Regions from separate parts of the Flexivirga aerilata genome, predicted to be linked through region 1. Evidence: predicted binding sites of a transcription regulator. Region 1 holds the regulator's gene; the other holds the start of a gene.
What was found. The regulator HspR, encoded in region 1, represses chaperone genes until heat shock. The targets are predictions, from matches to a motif close to AAGTTGAGTCNNNNNGACTCAACTT.
Positions count from the first base shown of each region.

Region 2: a site for HspR is predicted at 2,248-2,272, ahead of lon (endopeptidase La). Genes of this name have one in related genera too.

Region 1 covers NZ_JABENB010000001.1:1,185,714-1,190,129, forward strand. Annotated here, with positions in the region: gene dnaK (molecular chaperone DnaK) at 1-435, shown strand, start outside; gene HJ588_RS05605 (nucleotide exchange factor GrpE) at 494-1,138, shown strand; gene HJ588_RS05610 (DnaJ C-terminal domain-containing protein) at 1,225-2,271, shown strand; gene HJ588_RS05615 (heat shock protein transcriptional repressor HspR) at 2,268-2,696, shown strand; gene HJ588_RS05620 (enolase C-terminal domain-like protein) at 2,940-4,262, shown strand; gene HJ588_RS05625 (SDR family NAD(P)-dependent oxidoreductase) at 4,259-4,416, shown strand, end outside.
Region 2 covers NZ_JABENB010000001.1:1,344,284-1,348,699, reverse strand. Annotated here, with positions in the region: gene HJ588_RS06385 (HNH endonuclease signature motif containing protein) at 1-628, opposite strand, end outside; gene HJ588_RS06380 (MBL fold metallo-hydrolase) at 793-1,635, opposite strand; gene HJ588_RS06375 (DUF4186 domain-containing protein) at 1,632-2,033, opposite strand; gene lon (endopeptidase La) at 2,350-4,416, shown strand, end outside.

The sequences.
Region 1 (4,416 bases):
GAGATCGACCGCATGGTCAAGGAGGCCGAGGAGCACGCGGCCGAGGACAAGAAGCGGCGCGAGCAGACCGAGGCGCGTAACACCGCCGAGCAGCTGGTCTACTCCACCGAGAAGTTCCTCGCCGACAACGGCGACAAGGTGCCGGCCGACTCCAAGAGCGAGGTCGAGGGTGCCCTCACCGAGCTCAAGGACGCGCTGAAGGACGAAAACACCTCTGCCGAGGACCTTTCCGCCAAGACCACCAAGGTCAACGACGCGTCGCAGAAGATGGGTGCTGCGCTCTACGCGCAGGAGCAGTCCCAGGGTGGCGCCGAGGGTGGCGACACCGCGGGGGCTGGTGCTGCCGGCGGTGCGGACGCCTCGGGCTCGTCGTCCTCGGGTGACGAGGACGTCGTGGACGCCGAGGTTGTCGACGACGAGGATGACAAGAAGTGATCACCCCACAAAGCTCTCCGCTCGTTCCTCGCTCCGATGCTTTGCGGGGGCCCCGATCATGACCGACCCCACCCAGGGTCCCCGTCCGGGCTCCTCTGCGGAGGAGCCCGGCGGGCGGCGCCCCGAGGAAGAAGAGCCCACCGGGCCGGTGATCCGCGACAAGCGACGCATCGACGAGAACGGCGAGCTCCGCGAATCCCCCTCGGACGCACCGCAACCCGAGGCCGCCGGCAGCGATGCCGGCGCCCCGGGCGCGGCCGGGGGAGAGCACCCGGACACCGTCCTCGCGGCCGAGCGACTCGCCGACCTGCAGCGGTTGCAGGCCGAATACGTCAACTACAAGCGACGTGTCGACCGGGACCGTGAGGCCAACAAGGACGCCGCGACCGCCCGCGTGGTCGAGGGCATCCTGCCGGTGCTCGACGACATCTACCTGTCCCGCCAGCACGGCGATCTCGAGGGCTCGCCCTTCGAGAAGATCGCCGACAAGCTGCAGGCCGCGCTGACCCGGCTCGGACTTGCACCGTTCGGCGAGGTCGGCGAGGCCTTCGATCCGGCCGAGCACGAGGCGCTCATGCACATCGAGGCCGAGGTGCCGGAAGGTTCCGAGGGCACCACGATCGTCCAGGTCATGCAGCCGGGCTACCGGCTGGGTGAGCGCATCATCCGTCCCGCACGCGTTGCCGTCGCGGATCCGTCCTGAGGCAGCCCAAGTCGACTTGATCGAGTGGGGAGTTGCCGCACGTGAATTCCCCACTCGATCAACGACTTTCATGAAGGAGCGATTGCATGGCTAGTCAGGACTGGCTGGAGAAGGACTTTTACAAGATTCTCGGCGTCCCGCAGGACGCCTCCGAGGCCGACATCAAGAAGGCCTATCGCAAACTCGCCCGCAAGTGGCACCCCGACCAGAACCCCGGGGACGAAGCCGCGGAGCAGAAGTTCAAGGACATCGGCGAGGCCAACTCGGTGCTGTCCGACCCGGAGAAGCGCCAGGAGTACGACCAGCTGCGCCAGATGGTCAGTGGTGGCGCACGATTCACGGCAGGCGGTCCCGGCGGGGCAGGCTCCGCCGGCGGCTTCGAGGACCTCTTCGGCTCGATGTTCGGCGGTGGCGGTGGCGGCAACGTCCGCTTCTCGACCGGCGGGCCCGGTGCCGGCGAGCAGATCAACCTCGACGACATCCTCGGCGCCTTCGGCGGCGGGGGCGGCGCGTCATACGGCTCGCCCTATGGCGGCGGTTATGGCGGCGGCTACGGCGGGTATGCCGCAGGCCCCCGCAAGGGTGCCGACCTCGAAGCACGCACGACCCTCAGCTTCCGCGACGCCGCGGCCGGCGAGACGGTCGAGCTGCGCGCCGCCGACGGGCAGACGATCAAGACCCGAATCCCCGCTGGGGTCAAGGACGGTCAGACGATTCGCCTGCGCGGCAAGGGTCAGCCGAGCCCCAACGGCGGACAGCCGGGAGACCTGCTGCTGCACGTGACCGTGCTGCCGCACCCGGTGTACGGCAGGGAGGGTGACAACCTCACCGTCGAGCTGCCGGTCACCTTCGCCGAGGCCGCGCTGGGTGCGACGGTCACCGTGCCGACGATGGACGGCAAGGGCGTGAAGGTGAAGATCAAGCCGGGCACACCCTCCGGTCGAAAGCTGCGGGTCAAGGGTCGTGGCATCAAGACCAAGTCCGGCTCGGGCGACCTGATCGTCACCGTCCATGTCGTGGTGCCCGAGAAGCTGACCGACGAGACGCGTGAGGCGGTCGAGAAGCTCGCCGAGCACGACCGTCAGCAAGGCACCGACCCACGAGCGGAGATGACGGCGAAAGCCGCGTCATGACAACCACATCCGACGATGCACCGGTCTACGCGATCTCCGCGGCAGCCAAGCTCGCCGGCATACACGCGCAGACGCTGCGCCAATACGACCGCCTCGGGATCGTGACTCCGTCACGAGCCCGGGGCGGTGGTCGTCGTTATTCGGTGCGCGACCTGGAGCTGCTGCGCGAGGTGCAGCGGCTGTCGCAGGAGGAGGGCGTCTCGCTCGCCGGCATCCGTCGCATCCTGGAGCTGGAGCACCAGATCGACGCCCTCCAGGCCCGGGTCGCCGAGCTCATGAAGGAAGCCGACCGGCTGCGTGACGACAACGCCGGCCGGGTTTTCGCCGCCGGCTCGGACGGCCAGATCACCGCGCTGCGCCCGGGGCAGCGTGCGCCCGTCAGCCGGGCGGACCGCGCGCTGGTGGTGTGGCGTCAGCGGAGCTGACTCGGGCTCGAGCCCGGTGCGGCAGTGATCGGATGTAAGTCCTGTCCCGTTGCTCCGCACTTCATGTCATGGACAGCCGCATCACGAGGTGCTACGTTGCACAGACCTCGAGAGATCGGATCTTTCGTCGTGGGCATGTGGGCGCAGCCCGCACGTCCTCTTCCACCCCACCTGGAGGAGTCGCCCGGTGCCTGCCTCGATCGCCCGTCAGCTCCTGACCGGCCACCACAGCGGAGCAAAACCGTGACGAGCACCGTAACGGCGTTGCGAACGCTCGATATTCGCTTCCCGACCTCGCGTGAGCTCGACGGCTCCGACGCGATGAATCCCGACCCCGACTACTCCGCGGCCTACGTGATCGTCGAGACCGATGCGCCCGACGGGCTGTCGGGCCACGGCTTCGTCTTCACCATCGGGCGTGGCAACGAGGTCGCGGTCGCCGCCATCGACGCCCTGCGGCCGATGCTCGTCGGTCACGACGCCGACGCCTTGCTGGAGGACCTCGGCGCCACCTCACGTGCGCTCATCGGGGACAGCCAGTTGCGCTGGCTCGGTCCCGAGAAGGGCGTCATGCACATGGCGATCGCCGCGGTGCTCAACGCGCTCTGGGACTTGCGTGCCAAACGGGCGGGTATGCCGCTCTGGCAACTCCTTTCGCGGATGACGCCGGAGGAGCTGGTCGCGCTCGTCGACTTCCGCTATCTGTCCGACGCGCTGACCCCGGAGGAAGCGCTGCAGCTGCTGCGTGCGGCCGAGCCCGGGCGTGCCGAGCGGGAGAGGCAGCTGCTCGAACGCGGCTACCCGGCATACACGACCACGCCCGGGTGGCTCGGCTACTCCGACGACAAGCTGGAGCGCCTGGCCAAGGAAGCGGTCGCCGACGGCTTCGGTCAGATCAAGCTCAAGGTCGGCGCGTGCCTCGAGGACGACATCCGGCGGATGAAGATCGCGCGCGCGGCGGTGGGCGCGGATGTCCGCATCGCGATCGACGCCAACCAGAGGTGGGACGTCGATGAGGCAGTCGAGTGGGTGCGCGCGCTCACGCCCTCCGACCCCTACTGGATCGAGGAGCCCACCAGCCCGGACGACGTGCTGGGGCATGCGCGCATCCGCCGCGGCGTCAGTCCGGTGAAGGTCGCGACCGGCGAACACGCCCAGAACAGAGTCATTTTCAAGCAGCTCCTGCAGGCGGGGTCGATCGACGTGCTGCAGCTCGACGCGGCCCGGGTGGCAGGTGTCAACGAGAACCTCGCGATCCTGCTGCTGGCGGCGAAATTTGGGGTGCCGGTCTGCCCGCACGCGGGCGGTGTGGGCCTGTGCGAAATGGTCCAGCACCTGTCGATGTTCGACTTCGTCGCGCTCACCGGGACGACGCAGGATCGGGTGATCGAGTATGTCGATCACCTGCACGGGGAGTTTGTCGACCCCGCCGTGGTCAGCGACGGTCACTACGTCGCGCCGACCGCCCCGGGTTTTTCCTCGCAGCTGCGCGACGACGTGCTGCGAGACTACGAATACCCGGCCGGCCCCGTCTGGCGGGCGATCGCCGAGGAGGATGCTCGATGACGGACTACGCCAGGATTCGCGCGCTGGTGACCGGCGGCGCCAGCGGCATCGGGAAGGCGGCAGCGCGGGAGCTGCAGTCACGAGGCGCTCAGGTCGCCGGGCTCGACCTCGACCCGTCCGGCGCGCCGGACGGCGCCATCGGGGTGCACTGCGA
Region 2 (4,416 bases), 160 kb from region 1:
GTTTCGCGTCCTGCGCCGACAACGCCTCCGATGCGTAGGTCGCCAGGATCTTCCGGGTCAACGCCTGCACACCCTTGACCCCGAGCGACGGATCGAGTTGCAGGAACCACGACAACACTTCACCCCGGTCCGCGGACGGCACCACGGGCGCGACCTTGTCCGCGTTGGTCAACGCGGCCCGCGCCGTCGACACCGTGCAGCTGCCCTGCGCGACTGCTGCCGCGATCACCGCGTTCTTCGGTTCCCGGCACGCCTCGGCGACCACCGCGATCGATTTCGCCTCCGCTGGTTCGACCGGCACCCCGGCCGCTGCAGCGTGCCGGGCCACCCATTGGGTGGTGTTCGCCGCCGTCGAGCCCGCGACCGTGCCCCGGTCCACCGCATCCGCGGTGACCACCGCAGCAACTTGAGCCGACCGCCCGTGCAGCCGCAACACCACCTGGGTCAGCGACTCCAGCTGTCTGTCGCCGAGTTGGTGCACCACCTCCGGCACCTCGTCCAGCAACGCCGCGACCGCCTGCAACTGCGCCAAAACCTCCGGCCCACGACCCGGCTCAACCGGCACCCGCGATACCCCGTCCGGCACCTCCGGACGCTCCGGCAGCGGCACAGCAGAATCAAGAGACATAGCCCGAATCTCCTTCCGCCGCAGTCGTTTTCGTCGTTGTGATCATCATAACGTCGACCACCGACAACCGGAGGTCTGTTCGAACGAACTTCGCGAAACTGTCTGCCCGTGCGACGACGCAGCGTGATCGCTCAGGAGATCGGCGACGAGTCGCCGCGCGGCGCCTATCGTCCGCGGCGGAGGGGTTGCCAAGCGAAACCGGCGGTCGTGCGAGTCACGTGGCCGGGACCGAAGTGGCAGGGCAACAACAGACCTCCGCTGTCGGCGAGTTTCTCCACCAGCTGCCTTCGCGTCTGGTGCGCCCGGTCCGGGTCGAAATCACCGGAGTGCGCCAACGCGAGATCAGCCATCTGAAACGGATGGTGCAGCAGGTCGCCACAGACGACGGCGAACTCATCGCCGTGGCTCAGTTCGACGACCACATGCCCGGCGGTGTGACCCGGGGCGGCACGCACGGTCACTCCGTGCCCCAGATCGACGGGCAGGTCGACCTCATCGATCAATCCAGCGTCGAGCACGGGACGCACGCTGTCCTCGTAGGTGCGGGCCAGGTCCGCCACCGGCCCGTCGACATCCGCCGTGGCCACCAGACTTTGCAGCCAGGCGAGTTCTTCCCGGGGCACCAGGTGCCGGGCGCGGGGAAAGACCGGCACCCAGGAAGCATCGACGAGACGCGTCAGGCCACCGCAGTGATCGGGATGCAGGTGTGTGCACACCACGACATCGACGTCTTCCGGCTCGACGACCGTCGCCAGCCGGTCGAGATAGTCGGTGTGGAACCCATCGTGCGCAGTCAGGACCGGCCGGTGCTTGTCATTGCCGTTCCCGGCATCGACCAGCATCGTCAGGTCGGGCGTGCGCACTACATAGGTGGCGATCGTGAAATCCAGCGAGTCGCCTGCGTAGAGCTCGGGCGTGACGGCCGGGAACATGTCAGCCGGCGCGAATCGCCACGACTCGAGCTCGACGACGCGCTCGACCTCAACCGGCCCGACGCTGTACGTCATGCTTCGCAGTGTGCCGACTGGTCGGCACCACACTCGAGCGCGACCCAGCGACATACGACCGTGATCACATAGTCGAACTCCGCGGGCGTCAGATCGTGACCCTTGCGAATGCCGTGCGTGCGCTGCAGGCAACTGCGACAACACGTGCCGGTCGCGTGCTGGGCCCGAAACACCGGATGGCCGCCCCACGGGGTCTGCTTGCCGTCCTTCACCGGCCAGGCAGGCGCGAGTCGCCGCGCGATCAGGTCGCGCGCGTGTGCGCGCACCACCGCCATACCGCGCTGCGCCACGAACTCCCGCTCCGGCGGGCGCAGGTGGAAGCGCGCGCGGAACGGCTGGCGGCCGATCGCCGCCAGCCGCGCGTCGATCGTCGCCGGGTCGATGCACGTGATGGACATGCTTCGAGGCTAGAAGCCGGGTGTGACAGTCCGGCGTCCCGTGACCAACCGTGCGCCTGACGTCACCCTCGCTTACGAGACGGTGAGTCCTCTCTCGATCCGGCCCGTCGCGTATGACGGGAGCCGCGCCCCATCCGCTCCCGGATACCGATCGGCAACTGCCCGCGCGAACCGGACCGAAGTCCGCAACTCGGGAATGAAACAACCCGCGCAAGCCTTGAGTGCATAAGACTCAACTTCCGATGAGCGGCCCGGCTCGTCCACCGGCACCGACCGACGAACCCGCCCGGACCGCACCAACGCTTGTAGGAGAGCGATGACCACGACCTTCGAGCTGCCGGTGCTCTTTCTGCACGATCAGGTGGCCCTGCCCGGAATGACCCTGCCGATCGAGCTGGACGACGAGGCCCGCGCGGCCGTCGACGCGGCTCGCGCGGCCGACAAGGACCAGCTGCTGCTGGCTCCGCGCATCGACGACCAGTACCCGACCCACGGCGCGATCGCCACGATCGAGCAGGTCGGCCGCATGCCGAACGGCGAACCCGCCGCGGTGCTGCGCGCCACCCGCCGCGCGAAGATCGGCCGCGGTGTCGCCGGCCCCGGCGCCGCCCTCTGGGTGGAGGCCGAGACCGTCGACTCCCCCGCGCCGAGCGACCGCACCCGCGAGCTCGCGACCGACTACAAGCGACTCGTCGTCGCCAGCCTGAAGCGCCGCAACGCGTGGCAGGTGATCGACCACGTCGAGTCCACCGACGACCCGTCCGCGCTGGCCGACCTGGCCGGCTGGGCGTCATACCTCTCCCTGCAGCAGCGCGTGCAGCTGCTCGAGGAGGCCGACCTCGACACCCGGCTTGAGAAGCTGATCGGCTGGACCGGCGACCACCTCGCCGAGCAGGAGGTCTCCGACAAGATCGCCAATGACGTGCGCGACGGCATGGAGAAGAGCCAGCGGGAGTTCCTGCTGCGCCAGCAGCTCGACGCCATCCGCAAGGAGCTCGGCGAGAACGAGCCGGAGGGTTCGGAGGACTACCGCGCCCGCGTGGAGGCCGCCGACCTGCCCGACGCCGTCCGCGAGGCGGCGCTGCGCGAGGTGGGCAAGCTGGAGCGCTCCAGCGAGCAGAGCCCGGAGGGCGGCTGGATCCGCACCTGGCTCGACACCGTGCTCGAACTGCCCTGGAACGACAAGACTTCCGACGCCACCGACATCTCGGCGGCGCGTGAGGTGCTGGACGCCGACCACCACGGCCTGGAGGACGTGAAGGACCGCATCGTCGAATACCTCGCGGTGCGCGCCCGTCGCGCCGAGCGTGGCCTGGACGTGATCGGTGGTCGTGGTTCGGGTGCCGTGCTGGCGCTCGCCGGCCCTCCCGGGGTCGGCAAGACCTCGCTCGGCGAGAGCGTGGCGCGCGCCCTCGACCGCAGGTTCGTGCGCGTCGCCCTCGGCGGCGTGCGGGACGAGGCCGAGATCCGTGGTCACCGCCGCACGTATGTCGGGGCGCTCCCCGGCCGCATCGTGCGCGCGATCAAGGAGGCCGGCTCGATGAACCCCGTCGTGCTGCTGGACGAGATCGACAAGGTCGGCTCGGACTTCCGGGGCGACCCGGCGGCGGCGCTGCTCGAGGTGCTCGACCCGGCGCAGAACCACACCTTCCGCGACCACTACCTCGAGCTCGACCTCGACCTTTCCGACGTGCTCTTCATCGCGACGGCCAACTCGCTGGAGACCATCCCGCCGGCCCTGCTGGACCGGATGGAGCTGGTCGGCATCGACGGCTACACCGACGACGACAAGGTCGCCATCGGCGCCCAGCACCTGCTGCCCCGGCAGCTGGAGCGGGCCGCGCTGACCGCCGACGAGGTCACGATCTCCGACGACGCGCTGCGTGAGATGGCCGGCAACTACACCCGCGAGGCGGGCGTGCGCCAGCTCGAGCGGTTGATCGGCAAGGTGCTGCGCAAGGTCGCGACCAACCTCGCGACCGACAAGGCGACCGCGCCGGTGCAGGTCGAGGTCGGCGACCTGCGCGACTACCTGGGTCGTCCCCGGTTCACCCCGGAGTCGGCCGAGCGCACCTCGGTGCCCGGCGTCGCGACCGGACTCGCGGTCACCGGCATGGGCGGCGACGTGCTCTTCATCGAGGCGGCCAAGCCGCTGACGACACCGTATGACGGCACTCCCGCAGGCAGCGAAAACGCTTCGGAGGCAATCGTTTCCGGCGCTAGGGCGGGCGACCCGCGGCTCACGCTCACCGGCCAGCTCGGTGACGTGATGAAGGAGTCGGCGCACATCGCGCTGTCCTACCTGCGGGCCCACGGCAGCGAGCAGGGCATCGACCCGTCGACGCTCAGCGGCTCGGTGCACCTGCACGTGCCGGCCGGCGCG